One region of the Streptomyces sp. MK37H genome, then DNA from elsewhere that is predicted to be linked to it. Evidence: riboswitches for the same ligand, from Rfam matches in the RefSeq annotation. Region 1 holds a riboswitch; the other holds the start of a gene.
The links. Region 1 has a riboswitch for thiamine pyrophosphate ahead of GWI24_RS11205 (thiamine ABC transporter substrate binding subunit). Riboswitches for the same ligand answer to the same signal wherever they lie in the genome.
Positions count from the first base shown of each region.

Region 2: linked by a shared signal. The riboswitch ahead of thiC (phosphomethylpyrimidine synthase ThiC) and the one ahead of GWI24_RS11205 (thiamine ABC transporter substrate binding subunit) in region 1 are both predicted to bind thiamine pyrophosphate.

Region 1 is NZ_JAAAYH010000056.1:8,759-17,875, forward strand. Features, by position in the region: gene GWI24_RS11200 (iron ABC transporter permease) at 1-493, opposite strand, end outside; gene GWI24_RS11205 (thiamine ABC transporter substrate binding subunit) at 589-1,662, opposite strand; TPP riboswitch at 1,658-1,762, opposite strand; gene rlmN (23S rRNA (adenine(2503)-C(2))-methyltransferase RlmN) at 1,839-2,945, opposite strand; gene GWI24_RS11215 (GNAT family N-acetyltransferase) at 4,070-4,633, shown strand; gene GWI24_RS11220 (hypothetical protein) at 6,062-6,844, shown strand; gene GWI24_RS11225 (hypothetical protein) at 6,841-7,452, shown strand; gene GWI24_RS11230 (GntR family transcriptional regulator) at 7,576-7,959, shown strand; gene tcmP (three-Cys-motif partner protein TcmP) at 8,063-9,117, opposite strand, start outside.
Region 2 is NZ_JAAAYH010000200.1:664-9,163, forward strand. Features, by position in the region: partial or broken gene GWI24_RS25435 (LacI family DNA-binding transcriptional regulator) at 1-379, shown strand, start outside; gene GWI24_RS25440 (metallophosphoesterase) at 611-1,840, shown strand; gene GWI24_RS25445 (hypothetical protein) at 2,032-2,880, shown strand; gene GWI24_RS25450 (Bro-N domain-containing protein) at 3,000-3,872, shown strand; gene thiC (phosphomethylpyrimidine synthase ThiC) at 3,988-5,757, opposite strand; TPP riboswitch at 5,750-5,867, opposite strand; gene GWI24_RS25460 (YibE/F family protein) at 5,939-7,363, shown strand; gene GWI24_RS25465 (SsgA family sporulation/cell division regulator) at 7,468-7,905, opposite strand; gene GWI24_RS25470 (DUF5326 family protein) at 8,328-8,500, opposite strand, start outside.

The DNA of each region.
Region 1 (9,117 bases):
TCGCGCCGAGCACCCGCGCGGCCTCCTCCTGGCGCGGGTCGAGCTGGGCCCACAGCCCGCCCACGGTCCGGACGACGACCGCGTAGTTGAAGAAGACATGGGCCAGGAGGATCGCCCAGACGGAGGTGTCCAGCCGCACCCCCCACAGCTCGTCCAGCAGCCCGCCCCGGCCGAGCAGGGCCAGGAAGGCCGATCCGGCGACGACGGTCGGCAGGACGAACGGCACGGTCACCACGGCCCGCAGCAGCCCCTTGCCGGGGAAGTCGAAGCGGGCGAAGACATAGGCGCCGGGCAGCGCCACCGCGAGCGTGAGGGCGGTCGACGCGACCGCCTGCCAGCAGGTGAACCACAGGACGTCCAGCGTCGTCGGATCGCTCACCACCTCGGCGATCCGGCCGAACCGCCACCGCCCGTCGACGCGCAGCCCCCGGGTGACGATGGCGGCCACGGGATAGGCGAAGAAGACCGCGAAGAAGGCGAGTGGCACCGCCATCAGGGCGAGCCGGAGCGCGATCGCGCGACGGCCGCCGCCCTCGCCCTTATCGGCCTTACGGTGGCCGTCGGCCGTCTTACGGTTCTCGCGGGGCTCTACAGGACCAGCGAGGACCATGTCTTGACCCACGACTCACGGTTCTTGGCGATCTTCTCCGGCGCCAGGGTGGCCGAGTCGGCGATCCTGACCCCGTATCGGGTGAACAGCTCCGGCAGCTTGGCGTCCTCGCGCGCCGGGTTGACGTACATGTTCAGCGGGACGTCCTCCTGGAACCGCTTGCTCAGCAGGAAGTCCAGCAGCGCCTTGCCGCCCTTGGTGTTGCCCGCGCCGTTCAGCAGCCCGGCGAACTCCACCTGCCGGAAGCAGGTGCCCGTCGCGACCCCGGTGGGGGCCTTCGCTGGCTTTGTCTTGGCATCGGCCACCTCGGCGGGCGGGCTGGACGCGTAGGAGACCACGAGCGGCCGGTCGCCCTTGCCGCCGCCGGCCGAGCCGGAGAACCGGTCGTAATACGCCTGCTCCCAGCCGTCGACGACCTCGAGGCCGTTGGCCCGCAGCTTCTTCCAGTAGCCCTTCCAGCCGTCGTCACCGTACTTCGCGGCCGTGGCGAGGAGGAAGCCAAGACCGGGGGACGAGGTGGCCGCGTTCTCGGTGACCAGGAGGTTCTTGTAGGCGGGCTTGGTCAGATCGTCCAGCGTCCGGGGCGGCGTCAGCTTCTTGTCGGCGAAGTACTTCCGGTCGTAGTTGACGCAGATGTCGCCGAAGTCGACGGGGGTGACGCGGTGCTCGGCCCGGTCGAGCTGAAGGGCCGACGGGACCTTGTCGAGGCCCTTCGCCGTGTAGGGGGTGAACAGCTCGTTGTCGAGCGCGCGGGAGAGGAGCGTGTTGTCGACGCCGAAGAACACATCGCCCTGGGGGTGGCCCTTGGACAGGATCGCCTGGTTGACGGCGGCTCCGGCGTCGCCCCCGGCCTGCACCCGCACCTTGTAGCCGGTCTCCTTGGTGAACTCCTTGAGGACCGCCTTGGAGGCCGCGAACGAGTCATGCGTGACCAGGGTGACCGTCTTGGAATCCGAGCCGCTCTTGGTGTCCTCGCCGCAGCCGACGAGCGCGCTCAGGGCCAGTGAGCCGAGGAGGGCGGCCGAGATGGCGCGCCGAAGCTGGCTGTTCATGGTGATGCTGACTCCCTACGCCGGTATGACCCGGATCAGGTCCGAGGGTCTGCGGCCGTGCCGCACTCTCAGCGCTCTGAGCGCTCCCCTGTCGGAATGTTCACTTGTAGTACGGATATTCACTTCTATGACGATCGCATGATGCGACGATGTCCAGGCACCGTATCAGCCGGTGCTCAGCGCTCCGAAGCCGCCAGCTGCCCGCAGGCCCCGTCGATCTCCTGGCCCCGGGTGTCCCGGACGGTCACCGGCACCCCATGGGCCTCCAGGGCCGCCACGAACGCCTTCTCGTCCTCGGGCCGCGACGCCGTCCACTTGGAGCCCGGCGTCGGGTTGAGCGGGATGAGGTTCACATGCACCCGGTGGCCCTTGAGCAGCCGGCCGAGCAGATCGGCGCGCCACGCCTGGTCGTTGATGTCCTTGATCAGCGCGTACTCGATGGAGATCCGGCGACCGGACTTCTCCGCGTACTCCCACGCGGCGTCCAGGACCTCGCGCACCTTCCACCGGGTGTTGACCGGCACGAGGGTGTCGCGCAGCTCGTCGTCGGGCGCGTGCAGCGACACCGCGAGGCGGCACTTGAACCCCTCGTCCGCGAACCGCAGCATCGCCGGGACGAGACCGACAGTGGAGACGGTGATACCGCGCTGCGACAGGCCGAGGCCGTCGGGCTCGGGGTCGGTGAGCCGGCGGATGGCGCCGACGACGCGGTTGTAGTTGGCCAGCGGCTCGCCCATGCCCATGAAGACGATGTTGGACAGCCGGGCCGGGCCACCGGGGATCTCGCCGTCCCGGAGGGCCCGCATCCCGTCGACGATCTGGTGCACGATCTCGGCGGTGGACAGATTGCGGTCCAGCCCCGCCTGCCCGGTGGCGCAGAACGGGCAGTTCATCCCGCAGCCCGCCTGTGAGCTGATGCACATGGTGACCCGGTCCGGGTAGCGCATCAGAACGGACTCCACGAGCGTCCCGTCGAACAGCCGCCACAGCGTCTTGCGCGTGGTGTCGTCGTCACAGCTGATGTGCCGCACCACGCTCATCAGATCCGGCAGCAGCCCAGCGGCCAGCTTCTCGCGCGCGGCGGCCGGAATGTCGGTCCACTGAGCGGGGTCGTCGGCATAGCGCGCGAAGTAGTGGCGCGACACCTGACCTGCCCGGAAGGGCTTCTCCCCGAGGGCGGCGACGGCCTCCCGGCGCTCGGCGGGCGTGAGGTCGGCAAGATGCCGCGGGGGCTTCTTGGCCCCACGCGGCGCGACGAAGGTGAGTTCTCCGGGCTTAGGCATGGCCGTACCAGTGTCGCAGATCGGATTCCGTGACCTGCGCCCGTCGCCCCGGAGGGTGGTCGTTGACGGTCGTTGTCGGTCGTCTTTGGCCGCCCTCAGACGGCCCCCAGACGGCCCCGCCGTGGCCTCTACAAGGTAAGGACCCCAGGCTTAGCCTGGCCGACGTCTCGCCGGTGAGAGAGGTACTCCTGCGCTGCTGGCTCAATCGCGTACCGCTGCTTGAGCACAGTCGCCACTTCCCGACTGGTCGTGATCAGCGACGGTTTTCAAGACCGGTCGCTCCACAGAACCGGCCCCCGCTCTGACCTGCACATCGACCTTTTCCGTCACCACTGCTGGACTGATCCTGGCCACAGGTTGGCCGCAAGCCTCCGGAACTGCGCAGTGCAGCGCAGCCCCGCCTGCCCTGGCGGAAGGTGGCAGAGAACACGAGATTCGAACACATGGGGGATGTCCCCGCACGCTTTCCAATTCTGCCGGTGTCCGTTCAGGACAGTTCAGACACGTTCAGAGCCTGGAGCTCGCCACTCCGGTCGACGTGGCTGAACGACCGTGAACGGTGGCGGATGAGACTGCAGTTGAGACTGCTGGGAGTGCTCGGTCGCGCTGCTCGCATGCTCAATGCCCTCCAGCCGCTGCAGCACGAAGATTCTCATGACCGCTCTCCCGCCGGACCGATAGCCACCACGACCAGCACGTCAGTCTTCGGTCTGAACCCTCGCGGACTGCGCGGGCCACAACGTTGGCCGCAACTGCTCACAACCGGGCCTTGGTGAGTGCTTGGCTTGCCCGCCCTTTCTCGGCCGCATGGGAAGGGCGCGTGTGGTGCTGATCAGCTCGCCGTGGCAGGACGTTCCCAGTTACTCAGCGCAGCCACCTGCTCCCGCCAGTCCGTGCGCGCGGCCCAGTCAGCGGCCAGAGGGTGGACCCCCTGGCTTGTTGGCGCACCTCGCTGGCTCAGACAGCCTGCAGATCTGAGGTGCGGCTACGAACGCCATGCGCCCATCTCCTGAGGCTGGCACCTTGCCCTGGGGTGAGATTGACGACAACGCCCTCTACCGCCGCGCACACAACCCTTTGTACACTTGAGTAATCACCCATTCACGCTGGGCAATGGAGTTGAAATGTCCACCCGCGTCGATAACGATTTCGATTCGTCATCGATTAGAGATCGAGAGGGGAGAAATCTGCGCCCCTTCAGTCGGCCCGATGTCTCGAAGGCTCTCAAGGCGCTCCAGGAGGCGACCGACCTGTGGGAATATGGAAGCCCATACTGGCAGGTGCCGTCGGAGGCGGACCTACTAGAACTATGTGAGCAAAAATTCAAGCCGGGCAGTTCGAGCAGAATCGACCTCGGAATATTCCTCCCTCACAATGACCCTGTTGGCCAATGCTCTATCCATGCGATTGACTGGAGGAACAGAACCGGCCAGTTGGGTGTTGCTGTCTGGAAAAATTCCGATCGAGGGAAAGGCCTTGGCTCGAACGCCATAAGACATCTCATGCAGTTCAGCTTTGACGATTTAGACATGTTTCGGCTTGAGGCGTTCATTCTTCAAGACAACAAAAAGAGTTTGCATCTTTTCAAGGGTCTCGGATTTCAGCAAGAAGGCATATTGCGAGAAAGATACCTACGGAGGGGGAAAAGAGTTGATGTCGTCGTGTTGGCCAGCATCAGAGATAAGTAGCAGCCAGCCTGTAGTGCTGTCAGCTCTAGGCGCTCAATCTGCCGAATTCCTCGTCCCGCTACTCCATCACGATACTTATGTCATCAAGATTCCGGTACCAAGTGATTGGCGAGTAGCTCGCGATAGCTGGCATCACGGGTACCGCCGCGGCTATTTTCAGCTACCGGTTCTGGCTAAGCCGAGTAGCGGTTTTACGAGTCCCCATAGATTCAACGTATCTGCTGAGAGTTGGCGCTGGCAGCTATCTAAATGGGCCAAGGAAAGCCTTACCCCATATTGGGCACTGTGGGGAAAGCAACATCATTTCGAGCTGGCGGAACATTCGAAAACATCGGCGGCTACAATGAATCTGTCAGGTGGCAGATTTCCTTTAGTGGACGCATTTGTTAGCATGCTGAGTTTCGCCTACTCACAACTACTGCATGCGCCTTTGCCGACCTTCTCTATGATTGATGGCCAGATCACTCTAGGGAATGTTGGTACAGGAATTTCCGCCAAGTTACTGGATGCCTTGTCTACCCTCGAAACGTGCCGCTTAAGGAACCGAGGCAGAGTTCACATTTTTTCTGCCAACGAGGGCTATCATTTAGTAGAATCCGTGACAAGAGAATCGGCGAGTCGCTATGCGTTGGTTCTTTCATCGAGCATGGGCCAAAGGATGGTGACTGTCGACCTATCGAAACCAGAGACAACAAACAGCTGGACTCTTATTCTCAGCGGTAGCACGCGAATCATTGAATTGCTCGGCAACGGACTAGTAGGCCACGCGCCCTGGCATTCTAAATTCTCCAGCAATCCAATTGAGCCATCATCAAACGGGCTCTCCGTTCCCTGCAGGGCATCACTCACTCCATTTTGGCCGCGCACTGTTTCGTCCCGACAAGAACTGTTAAATAGGTGGCAACCCGGTGCCTACCTATGGAATTATCAAGCGCCCACAATAAGCCGATACTTGGCTCTGGTTCTAGGGAGCACCAAAGACTCACTGGACGCGTCGGACGAGATCTGGTTAGATCTCGTGGCTCAAGTCGCTTATGGACGACGCCGGAACGATGAGCAGGCTCTTCTTCGACGCGCAGTGGGAGGATTCTGCGAGTTGACAGGGGCGGCACGCAAGACGGGACTTCTCAGCTGTGCTGACCTTCCAGCAGTTCCCATGCTGGCTCGGTTGGCACATTTGTGCAAGATTTACGCAAGTCGCAGGAGTCTAGTTGGCCGGCCGCAAAATAGCATTATAGGGTCAGCCGAAGTCTTGGCCTCGGGGGCGCGTCATGTGTTAGACGTTTGGAAGTTCATCAGAGATCATGGACAAGCAAGTATCTGGCACCTTATGCTGCTATGCATAAAGGGCACTTCTCTACGCTCTCCCTGTAGTCCGCCAAAGCTCGGATATCTGAATTATCACTGCAGCCGAAAGAGTTGACATATATGTTCAAAATGCGAATTCGCGAAGACGGTTTTGCGGCCCACGCTTACGCGCACGACAAGGCTAACCTTCGAAATGTGGCTGCAGTCTTCCCCGGATTGCCTTATGTTCCGGGGTTACAGGAATGTGGAGAGTTTCTCTACTCTTTGGGGTACGACGTAGTCCAACCCCAATACTCTGGAACCTATGACAGTGATGGAGAGTTCAGCCCCCAAAGCGCTGTTGATTCCGTGAGTAGGCTGCAAAAGGTACTTTCGCGGGGAACGCTGACCGACCATCGCAGTGGGTGTACGGTTACAGTTCAATCAGGAATCGAGGTCGCGGCCGCTCATTCCTTCGGTACTTGGGCAGTAGCCAATGCTTTCGTGGCAGGGTTCAGGCCCAAGGTTTTGTTGCTGCTGTCACCTTTCCTTGGTGTGGGAAAGAACCTCAGCGAAGCGGGCGCGCGAATCGACCTCAGTGGGCAACCAGACCACATCGAGAAGGCCCTTCCGTTTACCTTTCGTGTCAGTTCCCAGGATGAATGGCGATCATTCTTCACTGATGGCATGTTCCCATTCGGTGCAGTTGCGGAAGGCCCCCAGAGTCAAATCATTGGGGTCACTGGGGGGCAGGATCCTGGACTAGACCCGGAGCGCACACGCAGGCGTTTCCTGTGGTTCTCCAAAAAATATCAAGTAGCCGTCTCTTCGGCCGAATTTCATATTGTTCCGACTGCTGGGCATGACGAGAATGGGCTTTTAGTTGAGCCGGTTCTGGATGCTCTTCGTCGCAGGATGGCATGATGCAGCAGCCGACAAGGCCAACTCTAGAGAAGTACGATCGTCTCTTCCAGCACTACGCCTTGCTTTCGAACCTGCAAGTACAAGGTGAGACCATCTATGCTGGCAGGACGAATGTAATTACCCTGACTCAGGGTCTGCTTCTTATCGGGCTTCAAGCTTTCAGTTCTGGGGCGAGCCAGACATCCTCATGGATTGCGGTTTTGATTAGCCTCGTTGGCGTCATCCTTTCGGTTGCATGGCTGGCTTTCGAGCAGCGCAATCAGATTTACTTCAACGGTCGTGGGCAATTCCTGGCGAAGTCGGAACTTGAAGTGCTCTCCGCGGCCGAAGCGTTGGATATACCGATCCATGGGATATGGACGACGGTAGGGTCCTGGGTGTCCGCCAATGCAAAGTGGTATCAAAGATACTCCGCTCCAAGAATCCAAAGAGGCTTAGTCCCCATTCTCTTTATATTCCTCTGGCTGTTCATCCTGACGCTGCAGTCAGTGCAATTGGCTACCTATCACGAACAGAAGCCTCGGGAAGTCATCTGTCGTGAGGAAGACAGAAAGGTTTCCTGCGAGATACCGGACGGCGTAATTAGAGATGCGAAGGGCCGGGCGTAATTAGGTCACCGCAAGGCATCCAGATGGATCAAGAATTTAGGCAGCGCGAGACGGTTTCTTGTTGAGGGTCGCCTGACGTAGTCCGTTCCCCGACGACGGCACCTCCGCTGGGGTACGTATCTCGTGATTGCGGACGCTCTGCGCAAGGAGATCGGGGAGGGGCGTATCGCTGCGGCACTGCCCTCGGAAGCGCAGCTCATGCGGGATCACGGCGTATCCCGGACGACGATCCGGCGTGCCTTGACGCTGCTCCAGGACGAGGGCCTGATCCACTCGGTGCCAGGGGCCGGCCGCGCGGTGAGCGGCACGGCCGACCAGCGCCCGTTGGTCGAGCGCATGACGGAACTGATCACGGCGACATCCTTGGCAATCGGGGATGCGTACCCCTCCGAGCTACTCGAAGCCTTGCAGCTACGGCAGGGCTATGAGTCCAGGACACGTCATGCCTCGCACAGAGATGACGTAGCTCATCGTGTTGGCACGACTCCTGGCCTTGGGTCGATTTAGCTCTGACTCATGCAACACGGCAGGTCGTGATCGTGTAGGCGACGGGACGTGTGTTGCTCGTCCAGGGGTAGTCCACGGCTCTCTTGGTCGGTGATGATCGCGTTTATCGACGCTGCTCGCCCGCAGCTGCGTCGATGCGGAGTTTGCGCACGGGGCCAACACCGTTGCAGTTTGTCTTGCCTGCTCTGTAGAGCTCTTTCACCGCGGCCCTAATGTGCATCTCGCGCGCTTCACCCAGGACGCCTGCCATGATCTCTACCTGGTGGTCGTCCACCGTAAAACTTTCTCGTTCCTGTAGAAGGTTCTCTATGTTGCGGCGGATCTTACGAACCCACTTCGCCGCTCGCTCGATCTCCTCATCGTCGAACGTGTCGACGGGGCTCCATAGCATCTCGTCGTTCGGCGGAGGCAACTGAGCCCGGCGCCACTCCACCTGAGCAAGACTCGCGGCTTCGCCAAAGAGCCACAGACCGTCCCTGTGGCGGCTGAAGAGCACGAGGTGGTAGGCGACCTGGTGGTGGGCCCGATTGCGAACATCGATCGCTGCTGCGCCAGCTCCGACTGCTGTGCGTACACGCTCTATAAAACCGTTCGTAATGCGTGCGACGGCTTCCAGGCTGTCGCTCGAGGCGAGGTACACGTCGCGCCACCACGTACCCCCGCATGCTGTGTCCATGGCGCTCAGGGTTGCTGGCTTGTTCCGACTGTCCTTTTTGCTGGTCAACAGGCCACCGATGCGCCGAACGGCGTTGGCGTTGAAGTTCAGGAGGACTTCGGTCGCCAGCCGTCCGGTGGTACCTCGCCTATTGCGAGTACCAAAGATCTGTCGGGTGAGGGCGTCGAAGCTCAGTCCGAGTCCAAAGGGGTCAAGGAACGCAAAGAGGGGAGCTCCCTCTGCCCGATTGAGTACAGAATCGAGATGCCTCTCTGCGCGGCCTTGGAGGGCATGGGCGGCTAGCCCGAGCTCCTGGGCCTCGGTAACCAGCTGTGACAGGGAACGGAAGCTCTTACGGCCGCGCTCGACGAAGTAGCAGTCAAGCTGTCGGAAGGCGGCTACCCGCGCTGCTGATTCGAGGATGAGCGCTGGCGATCCCGGCGTGCCGTCTTCGTAGCGGCCTGGACCAGCGTAGCTGTCGAGGTAGACGACTCGGCCATCTG
Region 2 (8,500 bases), on a different contig from region 1:
CGGTGCCATCGCCGCCGACCGGCTGCTCGCCCGCCCCGACCGCCCCGACGCGGTCTACGGCCTCTTCGACCCCAACGGCACCGATCTGCTCGCCGCCGCCCGACGCTACGGACTGCGGGTCCCCGACGATCTGCTGCTGGTGTGCTGCAGCGAATCGACCGTCTACCGCACCACCGAGCCGCCCATCACGACCCTCTCACTCAAACCCCGCCGGATCGGCACGGCGGTCGTCCAGTTGCTCATCGACGCCATCGAGGGCCTTGACACCGACCAGCCCGTTGAGCAGGTCATACCCACCGAATTGATGGTGCGGACGTCCTCACAGCGCCGTCCGCCGCGTACGACGGTCAGCGCCCCGCGCAGCCGTGCTGGAGGCTGACCTGAGGGCGACTCAAGGATGACCCGAGGAGGACCTGAGGCCAATGGGCTTCCCCTACTGGGCCAATCCGGGATAAAAGTCCGACGAAGCAGGAGCGAGCTGCGATTGACGGCACCCTGGTGCGTCACAAGCCCTCACGGTCATTCCTATGATGGGCGGACGACACCGCGGACCGCCGTCGACCAGGCAAGGTCCACAAGGTGGCACGGCGGCGTGATGGTGGAGGGGTCGATGACTCAGGGGGCCGGTCTGGAAGCCACGGCAGGGACCACGGCTGCGATCCCTCCTGTGCTCGCGTACGGGGCGCACACCCCGCCCGGCATGGTCGCGCCCGGAGCCGTGCCGCCCGGGTACGCGCCCGGCGCGCCGGGCACCGCCGCGCCCGTGCCGCAGCCCGCGCCCGCGCCCGAGGAGCCCGCGCCCGGCGCACCCGCGCCCGGCGCTCCGGCGCCCGGGGCGCCCGCGCCGGACACACCCACGCCCCTGCCCGCCGAGTACACCCCGACCGAGCGGCTCCCGGTCCTGGGCCCGGGCCACACCATCCCGGACACCCCACTCGTCCCGCCGCAGGACCGCCCCACCGTGGCGCTCGCCCCGGTGCCCGAGCCCGAGGACGGCCCGCTGGCCCAGGACGAGGGCCCCGGTCCGCTGTACGTCGTGGGCGATGTCCACGGCTACCACGAGGAGCTGCGCGAGGCGCTCGCCGCCGAGGGTCTGATCGACGCCAAGGGCAACTGGTCCGCGGGGAACGCCCGGTTGTGGTTCCTCGGTGACTTCACCGACCGCGGCCCGGACGGCATCGGCGTCATCGACCTGGTCATGCAGCTCTCCGCCGAGGCCGCCGCCGCGGGCGGCTACTGCAAGGCGCTGATGGGCAATCACGAGCTGTTGCTCATCGGCGCCAAGCGGTTCGGCGACACGCCGGTCAACTCCGGTGCCGGGACGGCCTCCTTCCAGGCGGCCTGGCTGCTCAACGGCGGCCAGCGCAGCGACATGGAGCGGCTCGAGGACCACCACCTCCAGTGGATGTCCCGGCTGGACGCGATGGCGGAGGAGGACGACCATCTGCTGGTCCACTCCGACACCACCGCCTATCTGGAGTACGGCGACTCGATCGAGGCCGTCAACGACACCGTCACCGAGACGCTGCAGCGCAGCGACGCCGACGAGTGCTGGGACCTGTTCCGCAAATTCACCAAGCGGTTCGCCTTCCGCGACGAGGACGCCGGGCCCACGGCGGCGCGTGAATTGCTCGACACCTACGGCGGGGAGCGCATCGTCCACGGCCACAGCCCCATCCCGTATCTGCTCGGCGAGGTCGGCTCCGAGGACGGCGAGGACGGCGGCGCGCCCGCGGTCGAGGGCCCGCATGTCTACGCGGACAATCTCGCGGTGGCCATGGACGGCGGCATCACGATGGCCGGAAAACTGCTGGTCGTTCAACTTCCCCTGGCGAACTGAGGATTCAGCGGACGCTGTCCGGGGCAGATAGAGGGTTTCACCGACGCGGGAGCAATTCGGGAAACTTACTGTCACCCCGCGCCGGATCGGCTCTACCATCGGCTTATCCGTCGCAGGCTCTCCTCCGTTTCCGCCCGACTGCCCGGCGAAAGCCGGTCGTCACGGCCCTACGGAGCATCGGGGGATGCACCATGAAAAGCGCTCCGCACCTGCTGACCGAGGACCGCCCGGAGTTCGAGCGGGTTCTCGACGAGGCACTGCGCACCGCGGACCGTCGCCCGGACCTCAGCGGTCTCGGGCAGCGGCTCACTGCCGAGCAGCTGCGCACGATGGCGCTCGGGGCATCGGCCGCGATAGCGGCATGCGCGGCCGACGAGTACCGGACCTACCGCGAGACGCGCGCCAAACTGCGCGAGCCCGCCCCGCTCTTCCCGCTCGCCGGGGACGTGGGCGAGCGCGAGCAGCCGGACGGCACGGTGGGGCTCGCCGGTGCGATGCAGGACGCTGCGGGGGCGGGGCTCGTCGCCATGCTCGCGGTGCTGGCCCCGGTGCTCGCCGGCACCGCCGCGATCATCTTCCTCATCGTCGGCTACGTCCTCAACGTCCTCGACCCGGCCCCGTCCATCGCCCAGCCGATGGTCACCGCGGGCTGGTTCTTCGCCGCGCTGACCGCCGCGGCCATCCTGATCGCCGCCGTCGGACTGCTTCTGACCGCGCTGCGCAACGGCTCCAGCGCGATCCGCGGCGAGGCGCGCAGCGAGCGGCTGGAGGAGGTGGACCGCGCCAGAGAGATCTGGCGCGATGCCCTGCTGGAGCGCGGCATCCTGCCGTTCCTCCGCGAGGCCCTGGCCAACCCCTCGGCCCCGTCGCCCTCCGCGTACGTCCCGATCAACCCCGAGGCGGTCAGCCGCACCCCGCACCTCGGCTACAGCCGCCCCGGCTTCAGCACCGACGGCGAAGGCCCCAAGGCCCGCCCCCGCTACAGCAGCCCGGACTACACCAGCCCCGACTACGGCGGGCCGGAGCACCAGCCGGACTAGCACTGGTGGGCGATTCGCCATCAGATTGATCGATTTCCCTCCGATCGAGCGAACTTCCGCCTATTCGGGGGAATTGATGGGCGGTGAGGTTTAGCGTCCGTCGGTGGAGGTGATGCGCGATGCGCAAACACGACACACCGCCGGGCCCATCCGCCCGGCACGACGCCATGGACGTCAACGACTTCGTCTACGCGGCCACGGGGGCCCGGCTGCGCCGACTGACCATGCCGGACGGCGAACACTGGTTCCCGACGGTCGACGTCTGTGCGGAACTTGGCCACACCAACCCCCGAAAGGCGTTGGCAGATCATGTGCAAGCTGGCGGAAAGTCTACGCTTGAGAACGTAACCTCACGTTACGGTCTCAGCATTCCCGCAGGTAGGGAGTGGCGTCGAGACTTGCATCTGGTGAATCTGCAAGGCCTGATTCAGCTGGTGAACGGCTGCACCAAGCCCGCGTGCCTGCCCTTCAAACAGTGGGTCTCAAGGGTGATCGCCACCGTCCAACGCGAGGGCTCATACGCGCTGGAGGTCTCCGAGGTCTCCCGCCCCACTCCACCGAGCGAGCTCATGGACGCGATCGTCCGACTGGAGATGCGGACCGAACGCTTCCATACGGAGGTACTGGATTCCCTGCACCGGTCCGAGCAGGCATGGTCACAGATCCTCGACGCTCTGGGCTGCCGACCGGGCGCAGAGCCCGAGGCAGACAAGCGGGAGCTGAGGCTCAGGACGGAGGACCTGTTCGCACAGTGGAAGGCCCGGCTGAGCATCACCGAGGATGTGTGGGCGGTAGCCGTCTACATCCTTCCCACGCTGGCGGAAGCCGGCCGGGTCGGCCACTCACTGGAAACGCTCGCGGAGAAGACGGGGCTCACCCGGCAGCGGGTGCACGCCTGTCTGCGGTTTCTGCAGAAGCACCGCTGCATCCGCCAGCAAGGTGTGACGGACAGCGGTCATCCGGTCTATGTGGCTGAGCTCCCGCCCGCTTAGTCGCACGGAAAGGGTCCGAAGTCGCAATTCGAAGTTGCGGCTTCGGACCCACCCGCAGGATAGCGCCCGGCTGTCCCGTCCGGGGCCGGTTCGGGCGACTCCCTGCATCCGGCTCTCAGTCCGCGATCGGCAGATACACGCGGTTGCCCGCCTCCGCGAACTCCTTGGACTTCTGGAGCATCCCGGCCTCGATCTCCTCGGGCGTCGCGTCGGCGTCGCCGCCGAACTGCTCTGTGATGCTTCTGCTAATTTTCATCGAGCAGAACTTCGGCCCGCACATCGAGCAGAAGTGTGCCGTCTTGGCCGGTTCCGCCGGGAGGGTCTCGTCGTGGAAGGAGCGGGCCGTGTCCGGGTCGAGGGCCAGGTTGAACTGGTCCTCCCAGCGGAATTCGAAGCGCGCGTCGGAGAGCGCGTCGTCCCATGCCTGGGCGTCCGGATGCCCCTTGGCCAGGTCGGCCGCGTGGGCGGCGATCTTGTAGGTGATCACGCCGGTCTTGACGTCATCGCGGTCCGGCAGGCCCAGGTGCTCCTTGGGGGTGACGTAGCAGAGCATCGCCGTGCCCCACCAGGCGATCATCGCGGCGCCGATGCCCGAGGTGATGTGGTCGTAGGCGGGGGCGATATCGGTGGTGAGAGGGCCCAGGGTGTAGAAGGGGGCCTCCTCACAGACCTCCTGCTGGAGGTCGATGTTCTCCTTGATCTTGTGCATCGGGACATGGCCCGGGCCCTCGATCATCGTCTGGACGCCGCGCTCCTTGGCGATCCGGTTGAGCTCGCCGAGGGTGCGCAACTCCGCGAACTGCGCCTCGTCGTTGGCGTCGGCGATCGACCCCGGACGCAGTCCGTCGCCCAGCGAGTAGGTGACGTCGTACGCCGCGAGGATCTCGCACAGCTCCTCGAAGTGGGTGTAGAGGAAGGACTCCTGGTGGTGGGCGAGGCACCACGCCGCCATGATGGAGCCGCCGCGGGAGACGATGCCGGTCTTGCGGCGGGCGGTCAGCGGGACGTACGGCAGCCGGACGCCGGCGTGGACGGTCATGTAGTCGACGCCCTGTTCGGCCTGTTCGATGACCGTGTCCTTGTAGATCTCCCAGGTCAGCTCCTCGGCCTTGCCGTCGACCTTCTCCAGCGCCTGATAGAGCGGCACTGTGCCGATGGGTACCGGGGAGTTGCGCAGCACCCATTCGCGGGTGGTGTGGATGTTGCGGCCGGTCGAGAGGTCCATGACCGTGTCGGCGCCCCAGCGGGTCGCCCAGGTCATCTTCTCGACCTCCTCCTCGATGGAGGAGGTGACGGCGGAGTTGCCGATGTTGGCGTTGACCTTCACCAGGAACCGCTTGCCGATGATCATCGGCTCGATCTCCGGGTGGTTCACATTGGCCGGGAGGACGGCGCGGCCGGCCGCGATCTCCTCCCGGACCACCTCGGGGGAGACATTCTCGCGGATCGCCACGTACTCCATCTCCGCCGTGATCTCGCCCTGCCGCGCATAGGCGAGTTGGGTCACGGGGGCGCCCGGGCGGCCGCGCCGCGGCTGGCGCGGACGGCCGGGGAAGACCGCGTCGAGGTTGCGCAGTCCCCCGCGGGGCGCGGTGTGCTTGATCCCGTCGTCCCCGGGGCGGACGGGACGGCCCGCGTACTCCTCGGTGTCGCCGCGGGCGACGATCCAGTTCTGCCGCAGCGGCGCCAGGCCGCGGCGGACATCCGTCTCGATGGTGGGGTCGGTGTACGGGCCGGAGGTGTCGTACAGCGTCACATCCTGGCCGTTGGTGAGGTGCACGCGGCGGACCGGGACCTGGAGGTCCGGGCGCGAACCCGTGACATATCCCTTATGCCAGCCGAATTCGGCCGTCTCGGCGCGCGATGGTGCATTCTGCTGAGTCATGAGACCCACTCCCTACGCCGGCATTACCCGGTAACAGGTTCAGCGGTCGGCGCAGCCGTCAGCGTCAGCGCCCTCTCAGCCCGGTGCTCCGAGCTCCCGCGATTGCAAAGGTTCGTCACCACGCTAACGGTTTATCCACAGCGCTGAACAGGGGGCCCACGTGTCCTGCGATGATGCGACCGTGACCGCCATCCAGCAGGACCACCCGCCCGAGCAGCCCCACCTCTCCGATCAGGCGCAGGGCCACGGCCACGGCCACTCCCACGGCCATGGCCCCGCCACCCCTGTCTCCGCGCGCCTCCGCAAGATCATCGCGGCGGTGCTCATCCCCTTCACCGTCGCCGTCGTGGCCGGTCTGATCGTGCTCTGGCCGGGCGGCACGCCCGACCACAAGGCGCAGGGCCGCAGCGGTCTCGGCTTCGACCAGACGACCGTGGCCGGACGGGTGGTGAAGGTCGAGGAGGTGAACTGCGCCGATGTGAACGCCCAGCCGCAGGCGCCCACCGAGCCCGGCCAGGACGGCGCCGCCCAGAACGGCGCCCCTGGCCAGGGCGGGAAGAAGAGCGTCTGCGAGAAGGCCACGATCGAGGTCACCTCGGGCAAGGACAAGGGCCGCACCTTCCCCGAAATCGTCCAGCCCAACGCCTCGCGTCACTTCAGCGCCGGGCAGGAGCTCAAGCTGGCGTACGCGCCCAAGGCGCCCAAGGAACTGCAGTACTCCGTGTCCGACGTCGACCGGTCGATGCCGATGGCGCTGCTGGCGGGGCTGTTCGCGCTCGCGGTCGTGGTGGTGGGGCGGCTGCGCGGGGTGTTCGCGCTGGTGGCGCTGGCGATCAGCTTCGGGGTGCTGACGCTGTTCATCCTCCCGGCGATACTTCAGGGTTCCAATCCGCTGGTGGTCGCGGTCGTCGGGGGCAGCGCGATCATGCTTCTCGCGCTGTACATGTGCCATGGGCTGACGGCGCGTACGTCGGTCGCCGTGCTCGGCACACTGGTGTCACTGCTGCTGATCGGGGTGCTGGGCTCGCTGTTCATCGGCTGGGCGAGCCTGACCGGTAACACGGACGACCAGACCGGGCTGGTGCACGGCCTCTATCCGAACATCGAGATACGGGGGTTGCTGCTCGCGGGCGTGATCATCGGCTCGCTGGGCGTGCTGGACGATGTGACGGTCACCCAGACCTCGGCGGTGTGGGAGCTGAGGGACGCGGACCCGACCACGTCCCGGCGCAAGCTCTACGGGGCGGCGATGCGGATCGGGCGGGACCACATCGCCTCCGTCGTGAACACCCTGGTGCTGGCGTACGCGGGCGCGTCGCTTCCGCTGCTGCTGCTGTTCTCCGTCGCGGACAGCGGGGTGGGCACGGTCGCCACGAGCGAGATCGTCGCGGAGGAGATCGTACGGACGCTGGTGGGCAGCATCGGGCTCGTCGCCTCGGTGCCGGTGACCACCGCGCTGGCCGTGCTCGTGGTCTCCGCGGACCGCACCCCGGCGGCGGACGGCGGCGTGGAGCGGGTGGCCGACGCGGGCGGCGCCCAGACGGCCCAGGCGGCCCGGACCGGCCGGGGCGGACGCGGGCGGCGCCGCCGGGCGAAGGGGCGCTGATACGACGGGGCGCTGAGGCCACGGGGCCCTGAGGCCACGGGCACGCTGCCCGTCAGCTCGGCCACGGCACAACACTGAGCCTCGGCCCGCCGCGCATCCGGCTCTCAGCCCGCGTACCGGTCCTCGGCCAGGATGCGGTGGAGTTCGGCGTCGAGATCGCCGACCGGGTCACAGGCCGCCGGCTCCTGGCCGAAAGGCACCACCCGGTCCGTCCGGTCGAGGAAGGCCACCAGGGGAGCGGCCCCGGCCCGGAACAGGGCCCGTTCACAACCCACTTGGAGCCTGATGAAGACGTCCGAAAGCCCCTCGGGGGAGGCGGGGGCGATTCGCACATCCCCCTCGCCGGTGGGTTTGCTCAACCCGTCCAGCAGCAGCTCCCGCGCGAAGGCCCAGCTCACCGGCGCGTCGCCGGGCAAATGGAAGGTGATCTCGACGGCATAGGGGTCGCTGCTGTCGTAGGACAGCTCGACCGGGATCCGGAAGGAGAGATCCTGCGAGACCAGGAAGGTCATCGTCACTTCCGCCTGAACCGTGTCACGCATCTCACGCATCGTTCGCCGCCCCGGGTTGTTTGCGCTTCGCCGACTCTGGAGCGTAGCGACTCGATTGCGGTGCGGAGTCGGTTTGCCTCGTGTGAGGGAACGAAAATGGCCAGTGTTGCCATGAGGAGACCCGCGGGGCCGGGCGGCGCGGACGGCGCGGGCCCGGTGGGCGGGGGATCGGGGCCGGCGCACCGGCCGTATCGAAGATCGCTGTCGTCAACAGGCACCCCCGGGGTGTTGTTGCGAGGCAGACGCCGAAGGAAGAACGCCGAGGACTCGCACTGTAACGGCAGGGTGGCGCCGGGCGGTGCTCCCGCCCCGGCGGTATCCCTCGCGCGGCCTATCCGTGCGCGAAAAGGGTGCCTCAGGGCCTGCGGGGATGCGTCAGGCCCCGGGTGACGCGGCGGGCGCCGCGCGGCGGGTCAGGAAGTGAACTTCCGTACGACGTAGATCAGCCCGGCGATCAGCACCACCAGCAGCAGCGCCTTGAAGACGAGGCTCACCACGAACCCGACCACGCTCATGATCAGGCCGCCGAACACGGCGAGGACGAGGACCGGTATCGCGATCCAGGTCACCCACCACGGCAAGCCCT